Regions from separate parts of the Ensifer sp. PDNC004 genome, predicted to be linked through region 1. Evidence: riboswitches for the same ligand, from Rfam matches in the RefSeq annotation. Region 1 holds a riboswitch; the other holds the start of a gene.
What was found. A riboswitch is a leader RNA that binds a small molecule or an ion and turns the genes downstream of it on or off. The one in region 1 is predicted to bind thiamine pyrophosphate.
Positions count from the first base shown of each region.

Region 2: it holds a riboswitch for thiamine pyrophosphate, as region 1 does, so the genes downstream of both, thiB (thiamine ABC transporter substrate binding subunit) here and thiC (phosphomethylpyrimidine synthase ThiC) in region 1, are expected to answer to the same signal.

Region 1 covers NZ_CP070352.1:1,402,671-1,409,750, forward strand. Annotated here, with positions in the region: gene thiC (phosphomethylpyrimidine synthase ThiC) at 280-2,103, opposite strand; TPP riboswitch at 2,194-2,322, opposite strand; gene JVX98_RS06210 (sigma-54 dependent transcriptional regulator) at 2,420-3,784, opposite strand; gene JVX98_RS06215 (ATP-binding protein) at 3,788-5,656, opposite strand; gene JVX98_RS06220 (dicarboxylate/amino acid:cation symporter) at 5,885-7,080, shown strand, end outside.
Region 2 covers NZ_CP070353.1:3,045,303-3,052,382, reverse strand. Annotated here, with positions in the region: gene JVX98_RS23010 (ABC-F family ATP-binding cassette domain-containing protein) at 1-1,639, opposite strand, end outside; gene JVX98_RS23005 (thiamine diphosphokinase) at 1,643-2,293, opposite strand; gene JVX98_RS23000 (GNAT family N-acetyltransferase) at 2,378-2,863, opposite strand; TPP riboswitch at 2,997-3,115, shown strand; gene thiB (thiamine ABC transporter substrate binding subunit) at 3,167-4,195, shown strand; gene thiP (thiamine/thiamine pyrophosphate ABC transporter permease ThiP) at 4,203-5,828, shown strand; gene thiQ (thiamine ABC transporter ATP-binding protein) at 5,825-6,544, shown strand; gene JVX98_RS22980 (M48 family metalloprotease) at 6,845-7,080, shown strand, end outside.

The sequences.
Region 1 (7,080 bases):
GACAGCGACTTTTGCGAGTGCCTTGCATACCGTTCAATCGACGCGGGGACAAGCTATTCGGGTGCCGCGCAAGGTGCGGGCCCATGGCGGTGGCCGCAACACGCCGATGATCGCGGGTTCGACGGGGGGGGGGCGCATTCGTCGATTGGGCGGGTCGGAAGCGCGCCTGCCACTCCGGTCAAACCCGAACGTGAAGGAGGAGGAGACCGTTGGCGAGCACCGGGAAATCCTGCGCGAATTGAAGGGGCCGTGACCGGCCCCTTCAGTGGGCTTTGCCGCCTACTCGGCCGCGCCAGCCGCCTTTTCCACCGGCATGTAGAGGTCGCCGCCCTCGCGGTACTTCGCAGCCATCGCCTCCAGCCCTTCCTTCTGCGCCTCGGCCCGGATGTCGTGCGAGATCCGCATGGAACAGAATTTCGGGCCACACATGGAGCAGAAATGCGCGACCTTGTGCGCCTCCTTCGGCAGGGTCTCGTCGTGAAAATTGCGGGCTGTTTCCGGGTCGAGCGAGAGGTTGAACTGGTCCTCCCAGCGGAACTCGAAGCGGGCGCGCGACAGCGCGTCGTCGCGCACCTGGGCTGCCGGGTGACCCTTGGCGAGATCGGCGGCATGGGCGGCGATCTTGTAGGTGATGACGCCGACCTTGACGTCGTTGCGGTCAGGCAGGCCGAGATGCTCCTTCGGCGTGACATAGCAGAGCATGGCGGTGCCGAACCAGCCGATCATCGCAGCACCGATGCCGGACGTGATGTGGTCGTAGCCGGGTGCGATGTCCGTCGTCAGCGGTCCGAGCGTATAGAACGGCGCCTCGCCGCAGACCGCGAGCTGCTTGTCCATGTTCTCCTTGATCTTGTGCATCGGCACGTGGCCGGGGCCTTCGATCATGACCTGACAATCCTTGGCCCAGGCGATCTTGGTGAGTTCGCCGAGCGTTTCGAGTTCGGCGAATTGTGCCGCGTCGTTGGCGTCGGCGATCGAGCCCGGGCGCAGGCCGTCGCCGAGCGAGAAGGAGACGTCATAGGCGCGGCAGATGTCGCAGATCTCCTCGAAATGCTCGTAGAGGAAGCTCTCACGATGATGATGCAGACACCACTTGGCCATGATCGAGCCGCCGCGTGACACGATGCCGGTGACGCGGTCGACGGTGAGCGGGATGTAGTGCAGGCGGACGCCGGCATGGATGGTGAAATAGTCGACGCCCTGCTCGGCCTGCTCGATCAGCGTGTCGCGATAGACTTCCCAGGTGAGGTCCTCGGCAATGCCGTTGACCTTTTCCAGCGCCTGGTAGAGCGGTACGGTGCCGATCGGAACCGGCGAGTTGCGGATGATCCATTCGCGGATGTTGTGGATGTTGCGGCCGGTCGAAAGGTCCATGACCGTGTCAGCACCCCAGCGCGTCGCCCAGACCATCTTCTCGACTTCCTCGGCCATCGACGAGGTGACGGCGGAGTTGCCGATATTGGCGTTGATCTTCACCAGGAAGTTCCGGCCGATGATCATCGGTTCGGATTCCGGGTGGTTGATGTTGGCGGGCAGGATCGCCCGGCCGCTGGCGATTTCCTGGCGCACGAATTCCGGCGTCACGTGATCGGGAACGTGGGCGCCGAAGCTTTCGCCGTCGCGGACCTTCGCGCGCGCCGCGTCGCGGCCGAGGTTCTCGCGGATCGCCACGAACTCCATCTCCGGCGTGATGATGCCGGCGCGGGCATAGGCAAGCTGCGTCACTGCCCGGCCACCCGTGGCCTTCAGCGGCGCATGCTGGAACGGGAAGGTCGGTGTCAGCCGGTCGCCGCTCACAAAGCCGTTGTCTTCGGGGCGGACGGTGCGTCCCTCATAGGTCTCGACATCGCCGCGATCGACGATCCAGTTGCGGCGAAGCCGCGGCAGGCCGTCCTCGATGCGGATCTCGGCACCGTCGGCGGTGTACGCGCCGGAGGAGTCATAGACCGTGACCGGTTGCTCGCCCGAGGTCGGGTGCAGAGCAATCTCGCGCATTGGCACGCGGATATCCGGATGAAGAACGCCCGGCTTGTGGATCTTTCGGGAGGCCGGAAGCGGGCCTTGCGTGACCGCGAGGGCTGCGGTTTTGGTGGCAATATTCATGACGAGGCTCCAAGTTTGCGATTGGAGACCCAGTTCTGATGCCGGAAAGATGAAAGACGCTCCGCCAGGTGCTCACCGCACGGAATCCTGGCTTCGATATCTGCACCGTCCCTACGCCAGTATGAACTGGATCAGGTTCAACGGGTCACTGCGCTATAGCCGGCAAGCCGGCCATCCAGCAGAATCTCAGCCCCTTGCGGGACCCCCCTGGTGAATGCCTGGATCATAGCCATCGAACGGCCCGGGTCGTCAAGCGTGAATTCGCGTGTCGACAAAGATGCACCTAGTGCGTGTGTTTTCGGATTCGAATTTGGCGCTAGCGGCCGGCCTTTTCCGGTGCTGTCCGCTCGGCATAGTCGGCGCGGTTGATGCCGTGGCGCTGGAGCTTGTCGTAGAAGGTCTTGCGCGGGATGCCGAGCGCCTCGATCGTCGCCTTGACGTCGCCGCGCTGGGCGCGCAGCGCCTCCTTCAGGATCTCCGCCTCGTAGCGTTCAAGCCGTTCCGGCAGCGCGAATCCGGGCTGTTCGGTAGGCGCAATCGTTTGGCCCAGCGGACCTTCCACACCAAGCGCCACCCGCTCGGCAAAATGCGAGAGTTCACGCACATTGCCCGGCCAGGCATGCGTCACCAGATGCCGTTGTACGGCTGGAGAGATCATCGGCACGTCTCGCTTGAAGCGCTCGGCCGCCCGGGTCAGGAAGTGCGAGAAGAGCAGCGGGATATCGTCACGGCGTTCGCGCAGCGGCGGGATCGACAGCGTCACGACGTTCAATCGGAAGTAGAGGTCTTCGCGGAAGTCGCCGCGCTCCGCCGGATTGCCGAGATCGATCTTGGCAGCCGCGATGACGCGGATATCGACCGGACGAACCTGGTTGGTGCCAAGCGGCGTGATCTCGCGCGCTTCCAGAACGCGCAGCATCTTCACCTGCGTTGCCGGCGGCATCGCCTCGATTTCGTCGAGGAACAGCGTGCCGCCGCTCGCATGCTCGATCCGTCCGATGCGCTTCTTCAAGGCGCCGGTGAAGGCGCCCGGTTCATGGCCGAAGAGTTCGCTTTCGATGACCGTCTCCGGCAGAGCGCCGCAATTCAGCGCCACGAAATTGCCGTTGCGGCGGCGGCTCCAATTGTGAAGCAGGGTCGCCACCACCTCCTTGCCGCTGCCGGTCTCACCGGCGACGAGCACGTCGACATCGGTATCGGCGATGTGCCGGATCGTCTGGCGCAGGCGTTCCATGACCGGCGTCTGGCCGATCAGCGGCAGGCTGTCGCCGGCCGTCTCGGCGGCCCGCTTCAGTGCGCGGTTCTCCATCACGAGCCGGCGTTTTTCCAGAGCGCGATGCACGCTCTGCACCAGCCGGTCGGCGGCGAAGGGTTTTGGGATGAAGTCGTAGACGCCGTCCTGAAGCGCCTGCACCGCCATCGGGATATCGCCGTGGCCGGTCACCAGGATCACCGGCAGGTCTGCGTCGAAGGCTTCGATGCGGCGGAAGAAGGCGAGGCCGTCGATGCCCGGCATGCGGATATCGCTGACGACGATGCCGTCGAAATTGGCATCGAGCGTCTTCAACGCTTCGGCGGCGCTGGCAAACGGGATGACGGTGAGGCCGGCGAGTTCCAGCGTCTGCGTCATCGCCTTGCGCAGATGGGTGTCGTCATCGACGAGATAGACGGTCGGCTGCATCGCTCAGGCCCTCTTCAGGCGAACCGTGAAAACGGTGCCCTTGTCGCTGGTGTCGACGGTGATATCGCCGCCATAATCGGCGACGATCTCCTTGGAGATGGCAAGGCCAAGGCCGAGGCCCTCGTCCTTCGAGGTGTTGAACGGCGTGAACAGATCCTCGCGGATATGCGGGGGAATGCCCGGGCCGTTGTCGGCAACGACGAGCGAAACCGTCCCGGACGGGCTCTCCTCGCAGCGCACGCGGATCTCGGCATCGCCGCGCGCGCCGAGCGCTTCCAGCGCGTTCTGGAGAAGATTGATCAGCACCTGTTCCAGCCGGATGCGGCTGCCGAGCACGCGTAGGCCATTTTCCGGCAGGTCGATGACGATCGCATCCATGCGGCCGGCAAAGCGGCTGCGCAGCAACAGCATCGCCCCTTCGATCACGTCGCGCATCGGCGTCGGTTCGGCGACGAAGCGGCCCTTGCGGGCAAAGCTTCTGAGTTCGTCGGTGATGGTGCCGACCCGGTCGGTCAGTTCAGCGATGCTGACGAGGTTCTCGACCGCGGTCTGCTGCTGGCCGCGATCGAGGAAGGTGCGGGCGTTGTCGGCATAGGCGCGGATGGTCGCGACCGGCTGGTTGATCTCATGGGCGACGCCGGCCGCCACCTGGCCGAGGATCGCCAGCCGGTTCGCCTGGACCAGCTCCTGTTGCACCGCCTGCAGCTTTTCGCCGGTGCGCCGGTGGTCGGCGATCTCGGTTTCGAGATGATCACGGGCAAGGCTGAGGTCATGGGTGCGCTCCGCCACGCGGGTTTCCAGCTCGTCGCGGGCGGCGCGATCGCGCGCTGAGACGAGCGCCAGCGTCTGGCGGCGGCGCAGGAGGAAGGCGGTGAGCGCCAGTAGCGGTGCGAGAAGGGCGAGCGCAATCAGCCGGGCCTCGCGGGTTGCCGCCGAGATCGCGCCATCGAGCGGCGCCAGCTGCTCCAGCCGCCAGCTTGTGGTCGGCACCATGGTTTCGACCCTGAGGAACCGCCGCTCGCTATCGCCGGGCAGGAGCGCGCGCAACTCGCTGGAACCGTCGCTCGTCGGTTCGATGTCGCGGAAGGGCAACGGCAGCAGCGAAGCATCGCCGAACTGCAGGCTGTCGCGGATGGCGGCGACACGATCGCGCGGAATGGTCCTCGTCGTCATGAAGCGCCAGGACGGGAAGCTGGTGATCAGCACGATACCGCGCCGGTCGGTGACGTAGACCGGCTTGCCGGAGGCGAGCCATTCGGCTTCCACGTCGTCGAATTCGAGCTTTGCGACGACGACGCCGATCGGACCGTCGGGACCCTGAACCCGTCGCGAAATGTAGAGACCGGGCCGCTTGCTGACGTTGCCCATGGCGAAATGCTCGGCCTTGCCGTCGCGCATTGCCATGCGGAAATATTCGCGGAAAGCATAGTCGTTGCCGACGAAACTCGTCGGCTCGCGCCAGTTGCTGGCAGCGACGGCAACACCATCGGGGCCGATCACATAGATGACGGCGGCATCCGTGTTGGCCGCCAGCGCCTGCAGCTTCTCGTCCAGCCGCTGCAGCGCCTGTGGGCTGCGGGTCGAAAGGGCCGCCTTCACCTCGACATCGTCGGCCAGCACCAGCGGCGTCGAGCGCTGGCGTTCAAGCACGGCGCGCAACAGCGAGGCCTTCAGATTGGCATCGATCCGGCTTTGGGCATCGACCGTTTCGAGCGCCTGGCTTCGGCCGTATTCGCCGGCGAGCAGGAGCGCGGCGACAAGCAGGGCGACGGCAAGGCCGGCAAAGACCAGCCAGGTGCGCCGCATCGACTGGTCGAGATCTGCCAGATTGAGGGGGGCGGAGAGGGCATCGAACATGGCCCAATTGTGCATTCTTTCGCTCAAGCTTCCAGATGGGCTGTGCGGAAATCCGCTCAACTCTTCGTGCGCGCCAAGCCGCCCGCACAAAACATCCTCATCAATTCAAAGGGTTGGTTACTGCCGCGGCGAACTGGCACGGCCGTTGCAAATGACATCCACATGACAGCCCGCGCTGTCGCGCATCGGAATTTGACCCGGGAGGCCCGGCATGACGCCGGACTGGGTGCAGTGGAGGATCTCATGATTATCGAACAGTCCGCGGAACCGCGCGGCAAGACACCTTTCTATCGCCATCTCTATGTCCAGGTGCTGGCGGCGATCGCCGCCGGTATTCTGCTCGGCCATTTCTATCCGTCGCTCGGCACGGAACTGAAGCCCCTCGGCGACGCCTTCATCCGTCTCGTCAAGATGATCATCGCGCCAGTCATCTTCCTGACGGTCGCGACCGGCATTGCCGGCATGACCGATCTTGCCAAGGTCGGCCGCGTCGCCGGCAAGGCGATGATCTACTTCCTGACGTTTTCGACGCTGGCGCTGATCATCGGCCTGATCGTCGCCAATGTCGTCCAGCCGGGCGCCGGCATGCACATCGATCCGGCTTCGCTCGACGTCAAGGCCGTGACGACCTATGCCGAGAAGGCGCATGAGCAGACGATCACCGGCTTCCTGATGGGCATCATCCCGACGACGCTGGTCGGCGCCTTCGCCGATGGCGACATCCTGCAGGTGCTGTTCATTTCCGTGCTCTTCGGCCTGTCGCTCGCCATGGTCGGCAAGAAGGCCGAGCCGGTCGTCGACTTCCTGCATGCGCTGACGCTGCCGGTGTTCAAGCTCGTCGGCATCCTGATGAAGGCCGCCCCGATCGGCGCCTTCGGTGCGATGGCCTTCACCATCGGCAAGTACGGCGTCGGCTCGATCGCCAACCTCGCGATGCTGATCGGCACCTTCTACATCACGTCCTTCCTCTTCGTGTTCATCGTTCTCGGCGCCGTCGCCCGCTACAACGGCTTCTCGATCGTGGCGCTCATCCGCTACATCAAGGAAGAGCTGCTGCTCGTTCTCGGCACTTCCTCGTCGGAAGCCGCCCTTCCGGGCCTGATGAGCAAGATGGAAAAGGCCGGCTGCAAGCGCTCGGTCGTCGGCCTCGTCATCCCGACCGGCTATTCCTTCAACCTCGACGGCACCAACATCTACATGACGCTGGCCGCGCTCTTCATCGCCCAGGCGATGGATATCCCGCTGTCGCTTGGCGACCAGGTGCTGCTGCTGCTCGTCGCGATGCTGAGCTCCAAGGGTGCTGCCGGCATCACCGGCGCCGGTTTCATCACGCTGGCCGCGACGCTCTCGGTCGTGCCGGCCGTACCGGTCGCCGGCATGGCGCTGATCCTCGGTATCGACCGCTTCATGTCGGAATGCCGCGCGCTGACCAACTTCGT
Region 2 (7,080 bases), on a different replicon from region 1:
CCTTCGGCAGGTTTTCGAGCGCGAATTTCTGCTTGTAGGAAAGCTTGCCCTTGGCAGCCTTCGGCGCTTCGGCCGTGGGTGCGGCGGCATCGGCCCTGGCCTTCTCCGCCTTCTCGGCCTTGCGCTTCTCCTCGATCGCGCCCTTGCGCTGCGCCATCATGTCGGAATAGCCGCCGGCATACTCGATCCAGCGTCCATCCGGCGCCTCCGGATTGGCTGGTGCGATCGTCGAGGTGACGGTGCGGTCGAGGAAGTCACGGTCGTGGCTGACGAGGATCACAGTTCCGGCAAAACCGGCGACGATCTCCTGCAGCAGGTCGAGCGTCTCGATGTCGAGATCGTTGGTCGGCTCGTCGAGGATCAGAAGGTTCGTCGCCCGCGCGAGGATGCGCGCCAGCATCAGCCTTGCGCGCTCGCCGCCCGAAAGCTCACGGATCGGGGTGCGCGCCTGCTCCGGCTGGAACAGGAAGTCCTTCATGTAACCGGTAACGTGGCGCTGCTCGCCATTGACCAGCAGGTTGTCGCCGCGCCCGTCCGTCAGGTAGTGCGCCAGCGTATCGTCGAGATTGAGGTCTTCGCGCTTCTGGTCGAGCGTCGCGATTTCCAGATTGGTGCCGAGCTTTACCGTGCCTGTGTCGGGCTCGATCTGCCCGGTCAGTATCTTCAGGAGCGTCGTCTTGCCGGCACCGTTCGGGCCGACGAGACCGATGCGGTCGCCGCGGTGCACGCGGATCGAGAACGGCGCGACGATTGTGCGCTCGCCATAGGCCTTGGTGATCTTCTCGGCCTCGATCACCAGCTTGCCGGATTCCTTGGCGTCGGCGGCCGTCGCCTGCACGGTGCCCTGCGGCCCCTTGTGGCCGCGATAGGTCGCCCGCATGGTCTGCAGCTCGCCAAGGCGACGCATGTTGCGCTTGCGCCGCGCGGTCACGCCGTAGCGCAGCCAATGCTCTTCGCGTTCGATCGCCTTGCCGAGCTTGTGCTGTTCCAGTTCTTCCGCCTCTAGCACTTCATCACGCCAGGCCTCGAAATGAGCGAAGCCACGGTCAAGGCGGCGCGACTGGCCGCGGTCGAGCCAGACGGTGGCGGTCGAGACCTTTTCCAGGAAGCGCCGGTCGTGCGAGATCAGCACCAGCGCCGAACGGCTGCGGATCAGTTCGTCTTCCAGCCATTCGATCGTCGGCAGGTCGAGATGGTTGGTCGGCTCGTCGAGCAAAAGGATGTCCGGCTCCGGCGCCATGACGCGGGCAAGTGCTGCGCGACGCGCCTCGCCGCCAGAAAGGCGCTTCGGGTCTTCTTCGCCGGTCAGACCCAGGTGTTGCAGCAGGTAGGCGACGCGATAGGGATCGTCGCTCGGGCCGAGGCCCGCCTCGGCATAGGCCTGCACCGTGTCGTAACCGTCGAAGTCCGGCGCCTGGTGCAGATAGCGGATGGTCGCCGAGGGATGGCGGAACACTTCGCCCGACTGCGCCTCTGCAAGGCCCGCGGCGATCTTCATCAGCGTCGATTTGCCCGAGCCGTTGCGGCCGACCAGGCAGATCTTGTCGCCCGGCTCCACTTGAAAATTGGCGCCGGCAAGCAGCGGCGTGCCGCCAAAGGTGAGGAAGATATCGTCGAGTTTCAGAATGGGAGGCGCCAAGGCTCAGGCTCCGGAAAGATCATAGGGGCGGGCAAGCACCAGGGCGCGGCCGCTCTTGAGAGTGAAGCGAAGGGGACCCTCCGCAACGTTGGAAACGGTTCGGGACGAACCGAACGGCAGGGTGAAATCGTCAAGCGGGTAGCGCGCATTGACGATCGAAAGGCCGGTAAGCTCGGTCAGACCCAGCACCGAGAAGAGGCAGCCCTTGGGCAGGTCGACTTCGAGCGGGCCGGCCAGCAGTGGATAGGCCTCTTCCTCGCCCGACGTCATCAACACCGAAAGCCCGCGCTCGGCAAGGGCGACGGCATGAAGCAGATGCATGAACGCATGATCACTGCGGGTGCCGCCGAGCGCGCCGGCGAAGATCAGGCGATCGGCCCCGCGCGACAGCGCCGCCTCGACCGCGATCTCGCCATCCGTCGCGGCCTTTGCCGCCGGATAGGGCTCGCGCGGGACCGACGCGTAGTCCGCAAGAAGGGCTTCCTCGGTCGAATCGAAATCACCGACCCAGACATCGGGCACGATGCCGAGCAGCCGCGCATGGCGCATGCCGCCATCAGCCGCGATGAAGCGACTTGCGGCCAGTTGGTGAGCCAGCCGGTCGGTCAGCGAAAGGGCGCCGCCAAGCAGAATGGTGAAGGTCGATCGAGCCATGGCAAAGCCCATAGCGCAAAGGACCGCCGAAGGAAAACGAAGAAAACCGTCGGGCGACCGGTTCTCGGTATTTTGGTCAGACCGTCAATGCCCCTCGGGCACCGGATCGGGGAACAGCATGCCGGCATAAATGCCGGGGGTCGAATCCGGGATCTCGACAGCCCCGGCCACCCGCTCGTAGAACTTCGCGGGCCCGACACCGCCGATAATCGCATAGCCGTAGCCGGCCGCGCGCATGGCCGTCAGGCTTGCAAGCAGCAGCGCCTCGCCGATCCCCTGCCCGCGCATGCCTTCGTCGACACCGGTCGGACCGAAAAAGCCGAGCGCCGTCACGTCGTGGCAGGAAAAGCCGACGATCTTTTCGTCATGGACTGCGACATGCATGCGTGTCGGGGTCGAGGAAAAGGCGGCTTCCGCCTCGCCCGCCCATCCGGCGCCAAAGGTCTTTTCGATCCAGGACACGACCAGGCGGCGCTCCGGCGCCATGGCGCGGCGAATGCTGATGCCAGGATCAAGCTTCGACTGAGGCTCAGCCGGCAGGGCATAAAGTCGAACGAGCATATCGGGCATGACATTTCCTCCTCGCTGCCGTTGTGTAGCGCAGTTGGCGGCTTACGCAAACATGCGCCGTTGTGCCGGCCAGGCGCCCTTGCTTCCTCGCAAACATCGCTTGCCTTGGGGCCTTGGCAGCGGTAAATCTCTTGCCGCTCTAACGGGGTGCCTCCCGACCGCATGGCGGCCGGAGGCTGAGAGGCGTAAAAACGCCAACCCGCGGAACCTGATCCGGCTCATACCGGCGGAGGGATTAGACGCGATCGGATCGATACGCCCTTTTCCCATGCAACAACGAACTTTGGGAGAGAGGTCCTCGCCATGTCCAATTCATCGCAACTCAAACTCTTTAGCCGGCTAGCCCTTGCGGCCGCCGCAAGCCTCGTTTTTTCCGGCGTCGCGACCGCGGCCGACACGACGCTGACGGTCTTTACCTATGAGAGCTTCATCACCGAATGGGGACCGGGCGCCAAGGTTGCGGAAGCCTTCGAGAAGACCTGCGAGTGCAAGGTCAACTACGTCGGCGTCGCCGACGGCGTCGAGCTTCTCACCCGCCTGAAGCTCGAAGGCGCGGCTTCCAAGGCCGACATCGTGCTCGGCCTCGACACCAACCTCGTGGCCGAAGCCAAGGCGACCGGCTTCTTCGCGCCGCACGGCATCGAGGCAACCGGCGTCACCGTGCCCGGCAACTTCTCCGACGACACCTTCCTGCCCTATGACTACGGCCACTTCGCCGTCGTCTACGATACCGAGACGCTGAAGACGCCACCGAAGAGCCTCAAGGAACTGGTCGAAGGTGACCCGTCACAAAAGATCGTCATCGAGGATCCGCGCACGTCGACGCCGGGCCTCGGCCTGCTCCTCTGGGTCAAGGCCGTCTATGGCGACGAGGCGGGTGCCGCCTGGGCGAAGCTGAAGGACCGCGTCCTGACCGTCACTCCCGGCTGGTCGGAAGCCTATGGCCTCTTCACCAAGGGCGAGGCGCCGATGGTGCTGTCCTACACCACGTCGCCGGCCTACCACATGGTCGCGGAAAACACCGAGCGCTATCAGGCGGCTGCCTTCTCCGAAGGCCACTACATCCAGATCGAAGTCGCCGGCATGACCAAGAACGCCAAGGAGCCGGAACTGGCAAAGCAGTTCCTCGCCTTCATGACCGGTCCGGACTTCCAGTCGATCATCCCGACGACCAACTGGATGATGCCGGTCGCAGCGACCAAGGAGCCGCTGCCGGACGCCTTCAACAAGCTGGTCAAGCCGGAGAACACCTTCCTCCTGCCTTCGGAGGAGGTCGCCAAGAACCGCAAGGCCTGGATCGACGAATGGCTCGCCGCCATGAGCAAGAACTGAGGCCGGATTGTTCGCACTGCGCGAAAATCGCATGACAGTGGTCGCCGGGGCAGCCTGCCTCGGCGCCTTCGTGCTTTTCGTCGGCCTGGCGATCGTCGCCTTGCTGAGCCAGACGGGCGGCGCGAGCGATGACGCGCTGTTCGACGCCTATATCTGGCGCGTCACCCGCTTCACCCTGCTGCAGGCGACACTCTCGACGCTGCTGTCGGTTCTCTTTGCCATCCCGGTCGCCCGGGCGCTGGCGCGACGGCCGCAGTTTCCCGGCCGCATCTGGCTCTTGCGCCTGATGGCGTTGCCGCTCGGCCTGCCCGTTCTCGTCGGCGCACTCGGCTTGATCGAGATCTGGGGGCGCCAGGGCTTCCTCAATTCCGGCCTGCGCTGGCTCGGCCTCGCGCAGCCCGTCAGCATCTACGGCCTGTTCGGCATCCTGCTCGCCCACGTCTTCTTCAACATGCCGCTTGCGGCGCGCCTCTTCCTGGCCGGGCTCGAGCGCATCCCCGCCGAGTATTGGCGCAGCGCCGCCAATCTCGGCATGCCGTCGCGAGCACTCTTCCGTTTCATCGAATGGCCGGTCCTGCGCGGCCTCCTTCCAGGTGCCGCCGGCCTCGTCTTCATGCTCTGTGCCACCAGCTTCACCCTCGTGTTGACGCTTGGCGGCGGGCCTGCGGCCAGCACAATCGAAGTGGCAATCTACCAGGCGCTGCGCTTCGACTTCGATCCGCCGCGCGCCATCGCGCTATCGGCCCTGCAGATCGCCATGACCGGCCTGCTGCTGTTCCTGCTTCGTTATCTGGCGACCGAGCCGGAAGAGGGCATGACCGGTGGCCGCACCGTGCGCCGCTTCGATGGCGCGTCCAGGATCGCGCGCCTGAGTGATGGCGCCTGGATCGCCCTTGCCTTTCTGTTTCTTGGCGCACCGCTGATCGCCGTCCTCACCTCCGGCCTCGAAGCCGATCTGCTGAAGCTCGCGCGCGACCCGGCGGTGCACCGGGCGCTGCTGACCAGCGCGGCAATCGCGCTCGCGTCGGCCCTCGCCTCCGTCACCATGGCGGCCGTGATGATCCGCGCAGCCGCGACCGTCACCGCGCCGCGTCACGCGACGTCGCTCGCCCGCGGCTTTGCCGGCGCCATCGGCGCCAGCACCTCGCTGATCCTGCTGGTGCCGCCCGTGGTGCTCGGCGCCGGCTGGTTCCTTCTGCTGCGTCCCTTCGGCGATGTCGCGCGTTTTGCGCCCTTTATCGTCGTGGCGATCAATGCGCTGATGGCGCTTCCCTTCGTCCACCGCATCCTCGCGCCGGCAATGGCGACCCATGCGGCGCGGTCGGAACGGCTGACGGCAAGCCTTGGCATCCGTGGCTTTGATCGCCTGCGATGGATCGACTTTCCGGCGCTGCGCAAGCCGCTGCTGATGGCACTTTCCTTCGCCATGGCGCTGTCGCTCGGCGACCTCGGCGCCGTCGCCCTCTTCGGCAGCCAGGACATGGTGACGCTGCCCTGGCTGCTCTATAGCCGCATGGGCAGCTACCGCACCGCCGACGCCGCCGGTCTCGCCCTTTTCCTCGGGCTTCTGTGCCTGATCTTCACCATCCTCGGCACGGCGAATGACAGCCGGCCGGAAAGACGCAAAGCATGACCCACCCCGTTCCCGCGATAGAGCTGCGCGATGTCGAGGTCCGTTTCGAAACGGCCGCGCTCACCTTCGATTGCACGATTGCCACCGGTGGCATCGTCGCCGTCGCCGGTGCGTCGGGCTCCGGCAAGTCGACGCTGCTCCACATCATTGCCGGGTTCGAGGACCCCGATCGCGGCGAGGTCCGCATTCTCGGCGAGAACGTGGCCGATCGGGCGCCGTCGGAACGGCCGGTCTCGATGATCTTCCAGGACAACAACCTTTTCGCCCATCTCGACGTCGCGACCAATATCGGCCTCGGCATCGACCCGGCGCTTCGATTGACCGCGACCGATCGCGACAAGATCGAAGACGCGCTCCGCCGCGTCGGGCTCGAAGGCTTCGGGAAAAGGCTGCCGCCGACGCTTTCCGGCGGCGAACGCCAGCGGGTTGCCCTTGCCCGGGCGCTTGTGCGAAAGCGCCCGCTGCTGTTGCTCGACGAACCCTTCGCGGCGCTTGATCCCGGCATGCGCGCCGGCATGCGCACACTCCTGCGCGAACTGCACGCGGAGGAAGGCAACACGATCCTGATGATCACACACCATCCCGAAGACGTGAAAGCCCTGGCCGACAGCGTGCTTTTTCTCGACCGGGGGCGTATCATCGCAAACGACGCCGTCGACCGCTTCCTGGCGCGGCGGGATAATGCGGCGATCGATCGCTTTCTCGGCAATACTTGAAGGACGGACGGGATTCACCACGCCCTTGGCCGGTTGCCACAATTTGACCGCGGCGCCATGCGACGCGCGAAATATCTGGCAAGGCGCGAATATTCCCGCATCCGTTGCCGTGATACCACGGGGCAACTATTTCTACCGAGATAAACTAGGCAGGTGGCGCTGAAATCAGATACAGCAAGACCAGGACTGAAAGGTCGCGGCAGAGCAACGCTGCCGCGCTGAAAAAGTAGGACTTTCAACGCTGTCGTTCCACGTTTCCGCAGAATGCGGGCGGAGCGACGGACGGAAACGGGCTGAGGCATGGAGAGGCATACAGTCACACACGACCGGATCCCGCCGACGGGCGGACGGCTGCGTGGACGCGCCGTGGTTGCATTGCTTGCGACCACGCTCCTTTCCGCATGCCAATCCGTGATCGAGCAGACTTATCAGCCGACGGTTTCGCCTTCATCCAATCCGCAGATCGTCGAGGAAGTCCAGAAGAACGATCCGCGGGCACAGCTGGGCGCGCGCGAACATCCGCGTATCGTCGCAAG